DNA from 2 places in the Marivivens sp. ABH4_498 genome. Region 2 is predicted to be linked to the other one. Evidence: riboswitches for the same ligand, from Rfam matches in the RefSeq annotation. Region 2 holds a riboswitch; the other holds the start of a gene.
What was found. A riboswitch is a leader RNA that binds a small molecule or an ion and turns the genes downstream of it on or off. The one in region 2 is predicted to bind cobalamin.
Positions count from the first base shown of each region.

Region 1 (7,071 bases), on a different contig from region 2:
GTTGCGTGACCTTCAGCCAAAGCTGCGGTGCCTGCGGTTGCTGCGATGATGGATGCGGTTGCTGCTGCGACGAACGCGCGGCGTTTCATAGTATAGGGCATACTTTCTCCTCCGTGATGATGCCGGTGTTTCGATTCAGGCCGAAACATTAGCGTGATGCTGACAGAACACAGATTTCGTTCAACAGATTTTTTATCGTTATGATGTATATTTCCATTTCACCTTACTTCGGCAAAATAATCGATTTTATTTCGACGCACGCGTCACGAACCGAAAGGGTCAATTCAGCGGAACAATTGAATACTATGTTCGACACCGCCCAAGATGTGCGCGCGCAACAACGCAACGGCGGCGCTTGAATCCCGATCCAACGCGGCATCGCGCATTCGCTTGTGTTCGTCGGCTGCAACCTCGCCTCGGAACGTCAACAGACGCATTTGGTACCGCAGGTATTTGTCAAATGTGATCCCGTGCAGCGACAGCAACTCTGACGACCCACATGCGGAAATCAGCGCCTGATGGTATTCCCAGTCATATTGCTTCCAGACTTCGCGCGCTTCATCGTCGCCGGCAAGCATCTGCTTTTCCATTTGCGCCAGCCGATAGTGGGCAGAAATAATCCGTTCTTCCCAGTTCAAATCACCATTCTGTATGGATTTTTCCAACGCATTGGATTCCAGCAAAACACGCAAATCTGCGATTTCACGCAGGCCTTCGGCGGACATTGGGGTAACGATGTGGCCGCGCTGGCCCTCGGCCAAAATGAAACCTTCGGACACAAGCCGGTTTAGAATTTCCCGCAACGTCGGGACAGATGCCCCATACGTGTCTTTCAGGTTCGACAAACGGATTTTGGACTGCGCCTCGAGCTTTCCAAAGATAATATCGTGACGCATCGCCCGATATATATCGTCGCCTAGTTTGCTCATTAGTCCTCCAGCGGCCATCCCCTATTGGCCGACCGAAAGGATAGCAAAGCGAACGGGAACTGCAACATAGTTGATATAAATCGATTATATGATTACACGTCTGGTCAAACAGGGTGATCAGCGATGTTTTTTGACCAAAGCCTAGATGACAGCAAACTGACACGTGCAAGTCGCGTATCAAACCAGCTAAGAGCCGAGATTATCTCTGGCCAATTAGCCCCTGGCTCTAAGGTGAATCTGGACCATCTACGTGATATCTATAGCGTTTCGCTGTCCCCCATGCGCGAAGCGATATCGCGATTGGTGGCCGAACGGTTGGTCGAATTCGAAGATAAAAAAGGGTTCCGCATCATGCCGATTGGCATGGCGAATCTGTTGGAAATCACTCGGATGCGGGCGGATTTAGAATCGCTGGCCCTGAAACACGCGATCACGATTGGGACCCTAGATTGGGAAAGCCGCGTGCCCGCCGCGATCTACCGCCTGACCAACAGCGACAACGCGTTGTTCAGCGACAATCACGCCGCATTTCACGCCGCACTTATCCGCGGCTGCGCAATGCCAATGCTGGGCGACCTGTGTAAACTATTCGCCAATCTGCATCATCGGTACGCCAACATATTGGGTTATACAGCCGAAGGACGCGATTTGGATGCCGAACATGCCGCAATCGCCGATGCTGCAATCGCACGGGATGCGGAACTAGGCCCGATGCTTTTGTCACGCCACATTGAACGCACAGGCAATGATCTGGCGGACCTATTGGAAACGCGCAACGACAGCGCGAACGGAGGAAAAAATGTCTAAGCTTGTTTACATTATGAACGGCCCAAACCTGAACCTATTGGGCAAACGTCAACCCGAAATCTACGGGCATGACACACTGGAAGACGTTGAAAAAAACTGCAGCGCCATCGCGGCTGAAAACGGGTTTGAGGTAAAACTGCTGCAATCCAACTACGAAGGCCAAATCGTAGATTGGATTCACGAAGCCCGCGAAAACGCCGCCGCTATCATCATCAACCCAGCGGCCTTTACCCATTATTCCATCGCTATTCTGGACGCCCTGAACACATTCGAAGGCCCAGTGATCGAAGTGCACATCAGCCAAGTGCACAAACGCGAATCGTTCCGCCATCATTCCTATGTCAGCCATCGCGCAGACGCGGTTATGGCGGGCTTTGGCATCAACGGTTACAGCCTCGCGACGCGTCACGTTGCGACTTTGATCTAATAAAGGGCCATGTGTCGTAAAGACACAGTAATAAAGCCTTTACACAAATGGCTTATCGGCCATAGGTTCGCCGCGCTTCGGTCCGGGTGTTTTGCACCCGTGAAAAGGGAACGCAGTGCGGCGACCATACCCGCCAATTCTGCGACTGCCCCCGCAACTGTAGGCGGAGAGCAATGCCGGCATACACCACTGCCCCATTCGGGGTGGGAAGGTCCGGCAGCGCAAAGACCCGCAAGTCAGGAGACCTGCCGAAGCTACACCCTGTCCAAACGCGGGGCGCGTTTCGGGCTGCGGAGACTGCTTCCGCCGTGGTGCTTCTCACCGTCTGCGGGGCATTTCATTCCCTGTTGATTAATACACACGCGCGTTCGGGCGACCGAACGCATCCTTGGGGAACTGAAATGACACGCTCTGTGCTTTTGACCTCGGCCGCGATTGCGGCTTTCGCCACTTCGGGCGCACTGGCCCAAGAGGCTTATGATCTGGAACAGATCACCGTAACCGCAAACCAAAACGCCACGTCCGTTGAACAATCGGGCACAACCGTTGAAATCATCGGCCAAGATGTTTTGGCGGCTGAAGGCACCGCAAAACTGGCCGATGCCCTGCAACGCCTGCCTGGTCTGTCCTATTCGTCGAACGGCGGTTTGGGCGCATCGACCACGCTGAAAATCCGCGGCAACGGCGCAGGTTACATCGCGACCTACCTGAACGGCATCGACATGTCCGACCCTGCCAGCTCGGGCAACGGCTATGACTTTGGCAACTTGGCCGCGATGGGCATCAACCGCGTCGAAGTCCTAAAGGGATCGCAATCCGCCCGCTACGGCCAAGGCGCGATTGCAGGCGTGATCGACATGTCCACGTGGACCCCAGAGGTTGACGGCGCATCGGGTCAAATGACCGTGGAAACGGGCAGCTACAATACCAACGCGTTCGGCCTGAACATCGGCAATCGCGGCGCGGACGGCTATGTTGCCTTTGGCCTGACCCGCCTGACCACTGACGGTTTTTCGACCAAAGCGGACAACACCGAAGCCGACGGTTTCGAAAACACCCGCCTGACGCTGACCGGTGAATACCAACTGACCGATGCGGTAAACGTTGGCATGTCCCTGATCCACGACGAAAACTACGGCGAATATGACGATGCGGGCTGGCTGGGCACGGATCCTGTAGACGACGATTTCGGTGACGGCACAAAAACGGGCGGACGTCTGTTTGCGCAGTTCGACACCGGATTGGTATCGCATGAAATTTCGGTCTCTGGTTCGCGCACCGTTCGAAACGACACTGGCTATATCGCCTATTTCAACGGTGAACGCACCAAACTGGCCTATAGCGGCGCGACACCATTGGCGTATGGCGACCTTAGCTTTGGCGCGGAAAAACTGACGGAAACCAACCTGCAAAACGACAGCTACGGCGGGTCGACCAATGACGAAATGTCCAGCACGGCCGTTTTCGCAGAATTCGACATGTCGCTGGGCAATACGGTTGATGTTGTGACCACTCTGCGCCGCGACGATCCATCGAAATACGATCCGCAAAATTCGGGCCGCGTTGCCATTTCCTATCGCCCAACCGAAGACCTGATCATCCGCGCCCAAGCCGGCACAGGTTTCCGCGCGCCGTCGTTGACACAGCTTAGCGCCTATTACGCCAGCGAAGAGTTCGGCCCAGAGCAGTCGAAGAACTATGAAATCGGCGCTGAATACCGTCTGGGCGGCAACGATTTTATCCGCGCGACCGCGTTCTACATGGACATCGAAAACCAGATCGCTTGGGATTCCAGCGCGACCAACTGCGCCTACGGCGCTGGTTGTTATGTCACCCAAAGCTTTGTTTCCAAAGGTCTGGAACTGTCCGCTGCGTATGAACTGACCGATATGTTCGCCGTTTCGGCCGCATACACCTACACCGACGCCCAAGACACCAACGGCGATCAAATCGCGCGTCTGCCAAAACATGATCTGGTCGTCGGCGTTGACGCTGATCTGACCGACCGCATCTGGGGCAGCCTGAATGTCCGCCACGCGGCAGACGTGACGCCTTCGGCTTATGCTCCTGCAGGCCACAAGGTGGGTGATTTCACCGTTGTGAACATGGATGCGACCTATGCGGTCACCGACACGGTCGAAGCCTACGCACGCGTCGAAAACCTGTTCGACGAAGATTACGAAACCGCAGGTGGCTACAACACCTCGGGTCGTGCGGTCTACGTTGGTTTCCGTGCGGATTTCTAAAATCATAACCTTGGCTTCAGCCCTGACTTTGGTCGGGGCTGTCGCCCATGCCGACGCGCCCAGCCGCGTTGTGTCGATCAATTTGTGTACCGATCAGTTGGCCATGCTGATCGCGGATGCCGATCAACTGATCTCTGTTTCGAAATTGGCCGCAGACCCGCGCAGTTCGGCGATGGCGGAACAGGCTGCGGATCTGATCCCCAATTCCGCCTTGGCCGAAGAAATTTACCTATTAGACCCTGATTTGATCCTTGCCGGTACGTTTTCGTCGCGCGCGACCGTATCGATGTTGGAACGTCTGGGCATTCCTGTGGTCCTGTTCGATCCCGCCTATTCGCTGAACGATGTACGCGACCGCATGGTCCAAATGGGCGATGCGTTGCAACAGCCTGATCGCGCAGCTGCATTGGTTGCCGAATATGACGCCGCCCTTGCCGCCTATCGCGCCGAGGTGACCGAACGCCCGCGCGCCGCGCTGTATTACCAAAACGGCTATACGTCTGGCGATAGCACGCTGGCGGGCCAAATTCTGGCAACCGCTGGGTTTGATAACATCGCCGAAGACGCAGGTTACCCCTATGGCGGGTTTATGCCGCTAGAGCTGCTTGCGCTGAACAACCCCGATGCCATCATCACCGGAACGCCCTACCCCGGCGCGTCCCGTTCCGACGAAATCCTAGACCACCCCGTGGTCGATCATTTGCGCGACCGACTGCCTCAGGCCGTGTTCACCGACCGCGACTGGGTTTGTGGCACCCCCTTTGTGCTACGCGCAATCGAAGACACGGCCCAACTGCGCCGCACCATGACAGGAGCCACCGAATGAAACGGTTATTCGCAATCCTTGTGGCTTTGACCGCGCTGTTGTTTTTCGGATCACTGGTGACAGGCCCCGCCGGGTTCACCCCCATTGAATCGATCCAAGCGTTGCTAAGCAGCGACCAAAGCCCCATCACCATGGTCATGCAGGAAATCCGCCTGCCACGCGCCATTTTGGGTCTGGCGATCGGCGCGGGGCTGGGCATCGCAGGCGCAGCCATGCAGGGATATTTGCGCAACCCATTGGCAGACCCCGGCCTGATCGGTGTTTCCGCATCGGCGGCTTTGGGCGCTGTTCTGGCGATCCAGACAGGGTTCGCTGCAACATGGGCGCTGGGATTGCCAATCTCTGCCCTATCGGGCGCAGCGGCGGGCGTTATGATCGTCATGCTACTGTCAGGGCCGCAGGGATCGACCTTGACCCTGATCTTGGCAGGTATCGCGGTTTCTGCGCTTGCGGGCGCGTTGACGACGCTGGTTTTGAACCTGTCGCCGAACCCGTTTGCGGCCAATGAAATCGTGTTCTGGACGATGGGTTCGCTGGCCGACCGTTCGATGACCCACGTCTGGCTGGCCATCCCGTTCATCGCCGTGGGCGCCCTAATCATCGCCTCCACCGCGCGCGGCCTTGACGCCCTGACACTTGGCGAAGACGCCGCCGCCGCAATGGGCGTGCGCCCAGCGCGCATTCGTCTGGCGTTGATTTTGGGAACCGCCGCGATTGTTGGCGCGGGCACCGCTGTTGCGGGCTCCATCGGTTTTATCGGCCTAGTCGTTCCGCATATTCTACGCCGTTTCGTGCAATCGCGTCCGTCGGCACTACTATGGGCGTCGGCATTTGGCGGGGCCGCGATGCTGCTGGCCGCTGACATTGCCGTGCGTATTATTCTACCATCCAAAGACCTGAAATTGGGCGTGCTGACGGCCTTGGTCGGGTCGCCCCTGTTTTTGCACCTGATCTACCGCACCAAACGCCAAGGACTGTAACCGATGCTCAGCCTTTCGAACCTGACCGTTTTGCGCGGCGAATGCCCTGTCGTTGATGACGTATCCTTTGACGTCCAACCGGGCGAAGTCATCGGTCTTATCGGCCCGAACGGCGCAGGTAAAACAACCCTGATGCGCGCCATTCTGGGCCTGATCAAACACAGCGGCACGTCATCGATTTCATCCAAACCCGTGAAAGAACGCGGCAAACTGGCGGCCTTCATGCCGCAGTCCCGCGAAATCGCATGGCCTGTGCCAGTCGAAACGCTGGTCACTTTGGGCCGCCTGCCGCATCTGGGAGTAGGCGCTGCACCTTCTGCATCAGATCGCGCCGCGGTTGACGCCGCACTGGATGCCTTGGATCTGGGCGGCTATCGGGCGCGCCTATCGACCGAATTGTCTGGCGGCGAACAGGCCCGCGTTTTGCTGGCGCGGGCATTGGCGCAGGATACGCCGCTGGTGATCGCAGATGAACCCATCGCCGGACTTGATCCAGCGCACCAAATCGCAACCATGAACGCGTTTGAACATATGGCCACTCAAGGGCGATCCGTTTTGGTATCGATCCACGATCTGGGCCTTGCCGCACGGCATTGCACGCGTTTAATCGTCATGGACCGCGGCAAACTCATCGCGGACGGCGCGCCTCTTGATGTGCTCACTCCAGATTTGCTGCGCGACACGTTTGGCATTACGGCCTATCTCAGCGAAACCGCAGACGGGCTTATTTTTCTGCCACTTCGGGTCACGGCATGAACGTCGTCACTCTAGATCGCCCCTGGCTGGAATTTGCATTCGGAAACGACCAAAAAATTCTAAGTTGGGCGATCAACCGCCCTGGGTTCGTAACGGCCAA
Region 1 covers NZ_JBSWXL010000001.1:738,291-745,361, forward strand. Annotated here, with positions in the region: gene dctP (TRAP transporter substrate-binding protein DctP) at 1-101, opposite strand, end outside; gene ACXAGA_RS03795 (GntR family transcriptional regulator) at 285-929, opposite strand; gene ACXAGA_RS03800 (GntR family transcriptional regulator) at 1,053-1,736, shown strand; gene aroQ (type II 3-dehydroquinate dehydratase) at 1,729-2,163, shown strand; cobalamin riboswitch at 2,225-2,430, shown strand; gene ACXAGA_RS03810 (TonB-dependent receptor plug domain-containing protein) at 2,565-4,409, shown strand; gene ACXAGA_RS03815 (ABC transporter substrate-binding protein) at 4,420-5,235, shown strand; gene ACXAGA_RS03820 (FecCD family ABC transporter permease) at 5,232-6,215, shown strand; gene ACXAGA_RS03825 (ABC transporter ATP-binding protein) at 6,219-6,971, shown strand; gene ACXAGA_RS03830 (adenosylcobinamide amidohydrolase) at 6,968-7,071, shown strand, end outside.
Region 1: it holds a riboswitch for cobalamin, as region 2 does, so the genes downstream of both, ACXAGA_RS03810 (TonB-dependent receptor plug domain-containing protein) here and ACXAGA_RS16185 (aromatic ring-hydroxylating oxygenase subunit alpha) in region 2, are expected to answer to the same signal.

Region 2 (7,071 bases):
TAACCGGATTCGAACTGGATTTCCGCCAGGGTCTGGAAGAATTCGCGCGCGTTGATCTTTTTCTTGCGGATGCGTTTGTCGTCGACCATCTCGTCATATTTTTCAGTGACCGAGATTTCCGAGAAAGGCACGCCATAGACCTTTTCGATGTCATGGGGCGAAAACAGGTACATGTCTTCGTTCTTTTTCGCCAATTCGAACGTGATGTCAGGGATCACAACGCCCAGCGACAGGGTTTTGATGCGGATTTTTTCGTCGGCGTTTTCGCGTTTGGTATCCAAGAAACGCAAAATATCTGGGTGGTGCGCGTTCAGGTAAACCGCGCCCGCGCCCTGACGCGCGCCCAGCTGGTTCGCGTAAGAGAACGAATCCTCTAGCAGTTTCATCACAGGGATGACGCCCGAGGACTGGTTTTCGATGCCTTTGATCGGCGCGCCGTGTTCGCGGATGTTGGTTAGCATCAACGCCACGCCGCCGCCGCGTTTGGACAGCTGCAGGGCCGAATTGATGCCGCGACCGATGGATTCCATGTTGTCTTCTAGACGTAGAAGGAAACAGGAAATCAGCTCGCCGCGGCTTTTCTTGCCTGCGTTCAGGAACGTCGGGGTGGCAGGCTGGAAACGGCCGGCGATGATTTCGCGCATGAACGCCATCGCGTGTTCCTGATTGCCGCGTGCCAGCGCCAGCGACACCATAACAACTCGGTCTTCGAAACGTTCCAGATAGCGCTGACCGTCACGGGTTTTCAGCGTGTAGGACGTGTAATATTTGAACGCGCCCAAAAATGTCGGGAAACGGAATTTCGCAGCATAGGCCGCATCCCACATCTGGGTCAGGAATTCGCGAGGGTACTGGGCCAGAACGTCGGCCTCATAGTAGCCTTCTTCGACCAGATAACGCAGTTTTTCGTCCAGCGAATGAAAGAACACGGTGTTCTGGTTTACGTGCTGTAGGAAATACTGGCGGGCGGCCATGCGGTCTGCGTCGAAACGGATGTGGCCGTTTTCGTCGTACAGGTTCAGCATCGCGTTCAGCGCGTGATAGTCCAGTGTTTCGCCGTCTTTCATGCCGTGATCGAGCATGTCATCCCCTCAAACTTTTCCAGTCCCGCGCGGACGCGGTTGATGTCTGTTTCGGTGCCCGCCAGTTCGAATTTATACAGCAGCGGCACGTTGCATTTTTTCGCGATAACATCGCTGGCCATCCCATAGGTCGGGCCGAAATTTCTGTTTCCTGTGCCGATCACACCGCGAATGAAACTGCGGCGGGCAGGATCGTTTAGGAAACGGATAACTTGTTTGGGAACCGCGCCGTTGCCGTTTCCGTCCGCATAGGTGGGACAAATCAGGACATAGGGCGCGGCAATCTTTGGTTGATCTGTATTCGCATCAATCGGAATACGCTGGGCTGGCAGACCCAAGGCATCGATAAACCTTTGTGTGTTCCCAGAACGGGACGAAAAGTAGACGATGCCGATCATTGTGTGATTAGGCCAGACGGCCAATCAGGTCAGGGCGGAAACCGGACCAGTGATCTTCGCCAGCGACAACAACCGGTACCTGACGGTAGCCCATTTCGGTCACGCGCGAATGTGCGTCGTCGTCTTCGGTCAGGTCGATGACTTGGTAATCCAGGCCTTTGGCTGCTAAAGCGCGAGTCGTTGCGGTGCACTGAACGCAGGCTGGTTTGGAATATACTGTGATTGTCATTGCTCGGTTCCCCAGTTGGTTTTTTAAAGCGACGCAGGGACGTGGAGCAGGCGAAAATATGCCACCTATATGCGCTCCCAGACCCTCCGTCTGTGGTCGTACTATGGTGCTTCGGCAGGTCTCCTGACTTGCGGCTTTGACGCTTGGCTGGCCTTCCCGGGGTGACCCAGTGGCGATTCAGCTATGCTTGCCGCTAACAGTTGCGGGGGCAGTGCCAGAATTACACTGGCTTCCCTCTTAGCCCGTGATGAATCACAGGAACCTTAGCAACATCATCTAGATATTTTTGTTCACCTTTCGTCAATATTTAGTTTTCCACAATCGCCTGTGGGTAAAATTTTTCCGTGCCGATTTTGCACCGTTCAGGTCGTTTTCGGGCCAATTGCATAGGGATTAGGCTGCTATCGTATAGGGGTAAGGTGCGGGCCCACGGGTCCGAGAATTGGGAAGCCGGTGCAATACCGGCGCTGCCCCCGCAACGGTAACTAGGTTTAGGCGCGGCGACATACCACTGGGGAGGAGCCGGGAAGGTGTCGCGCTAGGGTTTTGCCCAACTAGAAGTCCGGAAACCAGCCTTGCTGAAACGTCAACCGCGGGCGGCGGTGCAGACGCGGATCAGGCGCGCAATTTTCGCGCGCCCCGTGGCCTGTTTGTCGTCCCACCCATTTTTATCGCCGTGATTTGCGGCAGGAGAACGACAATGACGCTGCAAGTGTCCCAGATGTTGGCCGAACGGGTTCCAGGGCATGCGCTGCCTCGTGCGGCATATACGGACGCATCGATTTTTCAGGCTGATCTACAGACGATATTCTATCGTCAGTGGCTGTTTGTTGCGCCTGCCTGTGAATTACCAAAGGCGGGAAATTACATTACCCATCAGGTCGGCGACTATCGCGTCATAGTTGTTCGCGGCACAGACGGCGAAATTCGCGCGTTCCACAATTCGTGTCGTCACCGCGGGTCGGTTTTGTGCTCAAAGGCCAAAGGAACGTCCCCGAAATTGGTGTGCCCGTATCACCAATGGACCTATGAATTGGATGGTCGCCTGTTGTGGGCCAAAGATATGGGTGCTGATTTCGATGCGTCGAAACACGGGTTGAAAACCGTTCACTGCCGCGAACTGGCGGGATTGGTCTACATTTGTCTGGCCGAAGAGGCACCCGATTTCGACACCTTTGCCGAACTGGCGCGCCCCTATCTGGAACACCACGATTTGGCAAATGCCAAGGTCGCGTTTGAATCGTCGATCATTGAAAACGGCAACTGGAAACTGGTCTGGGAAAATAACCGCGAATGTTACCACTGCGCGGGCAACCACCCTTCGCTGTGCCGCACCTACCCCGAAGACCCGTCAATCACTGGCGTAGAAGAGGACGGATCGGTCCCCGAACGCCTGCAAAACCATTTCGACCGACTGGAAAATGCAGGCATCAAGTCGCAGTTTCATATCGCGCAGGGCGGTCAGTACCGTTTGGCCCGCGTGCCGCTGAATCTGGGCACCAAAAGCTATACCATGGACGGCGAATTCGCCGTGACGCGGAAACTGGGAAACATCGGCGTTGATGATGCGGGTCCTTTGCTGCAATTCCATTACCCAACCACGTGGAACCATTTCCTGCCTGATCATTCGATCGTTTTCCGCGTGACCCCCATCAGCCCGACGGAAACGCAGGTCACCACGAAATGGCTGGTGCACAAAGACGCAGTCGAAGGCGTGGATTACGACCTGAACCGCTTGACCGAGGTCTGGATGCATACCAACGACGAAGACCGCGAAGTGGTTGAAAACAACCAAGCCGGCATCAATTCGCCCGCATTCGTCCCTGGCCCGTATTCCGCCATTCAGGAATCCGGCGTCATTCAGTTTGTCGATTGGTACTGCGCCCAGATGGCGGGCGGCACCGAACTAAAAATCGCGGCGGAGTAAGCGATGAAAGACCTACCCATCCCCCCGCGTGCGATTTGGACCGATGCAGAGCCGTTAGAATGTGTATCCGTCATTCCAGAGGTGCCACATACCGCAACCTTTACGTTTCGGTCCCCAACGGGCGCGATGTTTGATTTCCTACCGGGTCAATTTCTGACGCTGGAAATTCCTGCGCCAACAGGCACCGTCCATCGGACCTACACGATTTCATCGTCGCCTTCGCGGCCTCGGTCGATTTCGATCACGGCCAAGGCGCAGGATGACAGCATCGGCACCCGCTGGATGATCGATCATCTGAAACCGGGCATGCAGCTAAAGGCGTTCGGCCCCGCAGGTGTGTTCACCCATATGAACAAACCCGCCGAAAAATATCTGTTCATCACCGCAGGCAGCGGCATCACGCCCGCCATGTCGATGACGACGTATATGTGGGATCTGGGCCAAGAACCCGACATCGTTTTCGTCAACTGCGCCAAACGCCCGTCCGAGATTATTTTCCGCGAACGTCTGGAACACATGGCCAGCCGCGTTCCGGGGATCAAACTGAAATGGATCGTGGGCGAGGCGGACCCCTATAAACCGTGGACAGGGTTCGAAGGGCAGTTCAATCAGCTGATGCTGGGCCTGCTTGCGCCTGATTATCTGGAACGCGATGTCTATTGTTGCGGGCCTGAACCGTTCATGTTGGCCGTGCGCGAAGCGTTGGCCGGTCTGGGCTATGACATGGACCGCTACAATCAGGAAAGTTTTCAAGCACCAGCCGAAACCGCATCTGACGTGCCCGACATCGACGATCTGGTGCCGGACGAGGATACCAGCGCCGAGGTCACCTTTGCCCTGTCTGGCGTCACGGCCAAGGTTGCGCAGACGGATACCATTTTGGCAGCGGCAAAATCGAACGGCCTGAATATCCCGTCGGGCTGCACATTCGGCGTTTGCGGCACGTGTAAGGTCAAGAAAACGTCGGGCGATGTGCACATGGTGCACAACGGCGGCATTTCCGATGATGACATTGCGGATGGCTACATTCTGGCCTGTTGTTCCAACCCGATCGGCAAGGTCGAGGTAGAGGTCTAACGCCAGTATTTTATCAGATAGTAGGGGATGGCGATTGCCTCTCTTGCTGCGGCGCGAATTTGTGTCCCCGTTTTCGCGCCGCGCCCTGATGGGCAGGCAAATTGGGGGCGAAACCCATGATGCCGCGCAACCAGCCAAGATCGCGGAACATGATACCAATTGGTCACTATGGTAATTTCTTTCGTATCGGTTAGTAATTTGGAAAGCGCGAAATTTTCGTAAGTTGACGTTGCTTTGTCCTCAACCGTGATCGCGTCGTCGGGCACGCCGTTTGCGATCAAAACGCGGTGCATAATGGATGCTTCGGTCGGGGGATATTTGCCTAAACCGCCCGTCACGATGATGTGTGAAATGGCGCCTGCGTTGTATAATTCAGCGCCCTTTAGAACGCGGCGCATCAACGCGGGCGATGCGCCGTTTTTCCAGACCGCTGCCCCTAGAATGATGGCCGTTTTACCCATTTGCGACAGAATTTCCCACTTGCGCCGTTCAATAGCGAACCCATCTAGGATGTAGACGAATAGAAAAAGGATCAACCGAATGAAGTGTCCAATCGACGGCGAACTATTGGTTATGGCGACCCGCGAAGGTGTCGAAATCGATTACTGCCCCAAATGCCGTGGTGTTTGGCTGGATCGTGGCGAATTGGATAAAATCATCGAACGATCCTCTGCCGCGCCCGAACCCGCGCCAGCACCGCGATATGACGACCGCGATTATCGTCGTGATGACGACGACTATAAATACCGCAAGTCGTACAAGAAAAAGCGCAAAGAAAGTTTCCTGTCCGAACTATTCGATTTCTAGGTGATCTGGATCAAGGCAACTTGGATCGGCGCGGGCGATGATTTCTGCAAGCTTGCAGGAGATTGCCATGTACAAACACGTCCTAGTGCCCGTTGCCTTTGATGCAGGGTTCGAACATCTGGATCCGCTGCCCATTGCCAAAACGCTGGTCGCAGGCGGCGGTAAGATCAGTTTGCTTCATGTAATGGAAGAAGTTCCCAGCTATGCTGTGAGCTTTATGCCTGATGATTTCAGAAACGAAAGCCGCGACGCGATCCGTGCCGAACTACAGGGCATGGCCGCGCGGTTGCCGAATGCGAATGTCTGGGTCGTGGATGGCCACGCGGGGCGCACCATTCTGGATTGGGCCGAAGAACACGCCGTCGATCTGATCGTTATGGCGTCGCATCATCCGGGTTTGGGGGATTATCTGCTGGGATCAACGGCTGCGCGTGTTGTGCGACATGCAAATTGTTCTGTGCACGTCATTCGATGAAAAAAGGGCGGGGAAATCCCCGCCCGATTTGTTTTATACCGTTGCTGTCGACGAACGCGGACCGGCGACCAGCCACGCGACAAAGCCCAGCACAGGCAGGAAGAATACAACCAGCGCCCAAATCAGTTTGGACAGGCCGCTTGCGCGCGAACCGATGATTTGAATGATTGCGTAGATGTCAGCGATCAGAACGATCAGACCAAAAATACCATATTCCATTATACTCACTCCAATTGAACATTTGATAGAACAACGCCCAGCGATTGGTTTTGTTCCGATGTGTCTTGGTCGCCATGTTCGCAATTTGGTGAATTTTTAGGGTTCCCTGTGCAAAGAGGATCATACAGAACCGTCACGCAAAGGAGTGAACGATGCGTGTTTTGTTAATGATTGCTATTTTATCGACGCTGACGGCCTGTGGGCCGCGCAAAATGGTTGGCGCGGTTGTCAAAACAGGTGTTGCCGCCACCTATGTCGCGACAGACATCGTGTTTTAACGCGATTTGCGGCTGCGTTTGTTGCCGCCGCGTTGCCCTGCTCGGCCAGCGGATGATCGTCCTGATGCTTTGCGGCTTTCTTCGACCGCGGAATCAACAGCGGATTGACGGGCCAAAGGATCGTCCGACACCACCAAATCCACAGTTTCCAGACGTTTGATTTCGTCGCGCAGGCGGGCGGCTTCTTCGAATTCCAGATTTTCGGCGGCTTTGCGCATGTCGGTGCGCAGCCCATCCAGAACGGATTCCAGATTGCCACCATGCAGCGGTTTATCGATCGTTGCCGTGACGCGAGATTGGTCGGTGTCGCCGTTGTATAGGCCGGCCAGAATATCCTCGACGTTCTTTTTGACGGTCTGCGGCGTGATCCCGTGTTCTTCGTTATAGGCCATCTGACGGGCGCGGCGGCGTTCGGTTTCTTTCATCGCGCGGTCCATCGACCCCGTGATTTTATCCGCATACATGATCACACGGCCTTCGGCGTTACGTGCGGCGCGGCCGATGGTCTGAACCAAAGACGTTTCGGATCGCAAGAAACCTTCTTTATCTGCGTCGAGAATGGCGACCAATCCGCATTCG
Region 2 covers NZ_JBSWXL010000011.1:36,621-43,691, forward strand. Annotated here, with positions in the region: gene nrdE (class 1b ribonucleoside-diphosphate reductase subunit alpha) at 1-1,082, opposite strand, end outside; gene nrdI (class Ib ribonucleoside-diphosphate reductase assembly flavoprotein NrdI) at 1,064-1,480, opposite strand; gene nrdH (glutaredoxin-like protein NrdH) at 1,488-1,709, opposite strand; cobalamin riboswitch at 1,806-1,990, opposite strand; cobalamin riboswitch at 2,110-2,301, shown strand; gene ACXAGA_RS16185 (aromatic ring-hydroxylating oxygenase subunit alpha) at 2,410-3,636, shown strand; gene ACXAGA_RS16190 (FAD-binding oxidoreductase) at 3,640-4,713, shown strand; gene ACXAGA_RS16195 (YdcF family protein) at 4,710-5,249, opposite strand; gene ACXAGA_RS16200 (TFIIB-type zinc ribbon-containing protein) at 5,254-5,520, shown strand; gene ACXAGA_RS16205 (universal stress protein) at 5,588-5,995, shown strand; gene ACXAGA_RS16210 (PLDc N-terminal domain-containing protein) at 6,029-6,214, opposite strand; gene ACXAGA_RS16215 (hypothetical protein) at 6,367-6,492, shown strand; gene uvrB (excinuclease ABC subunit UvrB) at 6,489-7,071, opposite strand, start outside.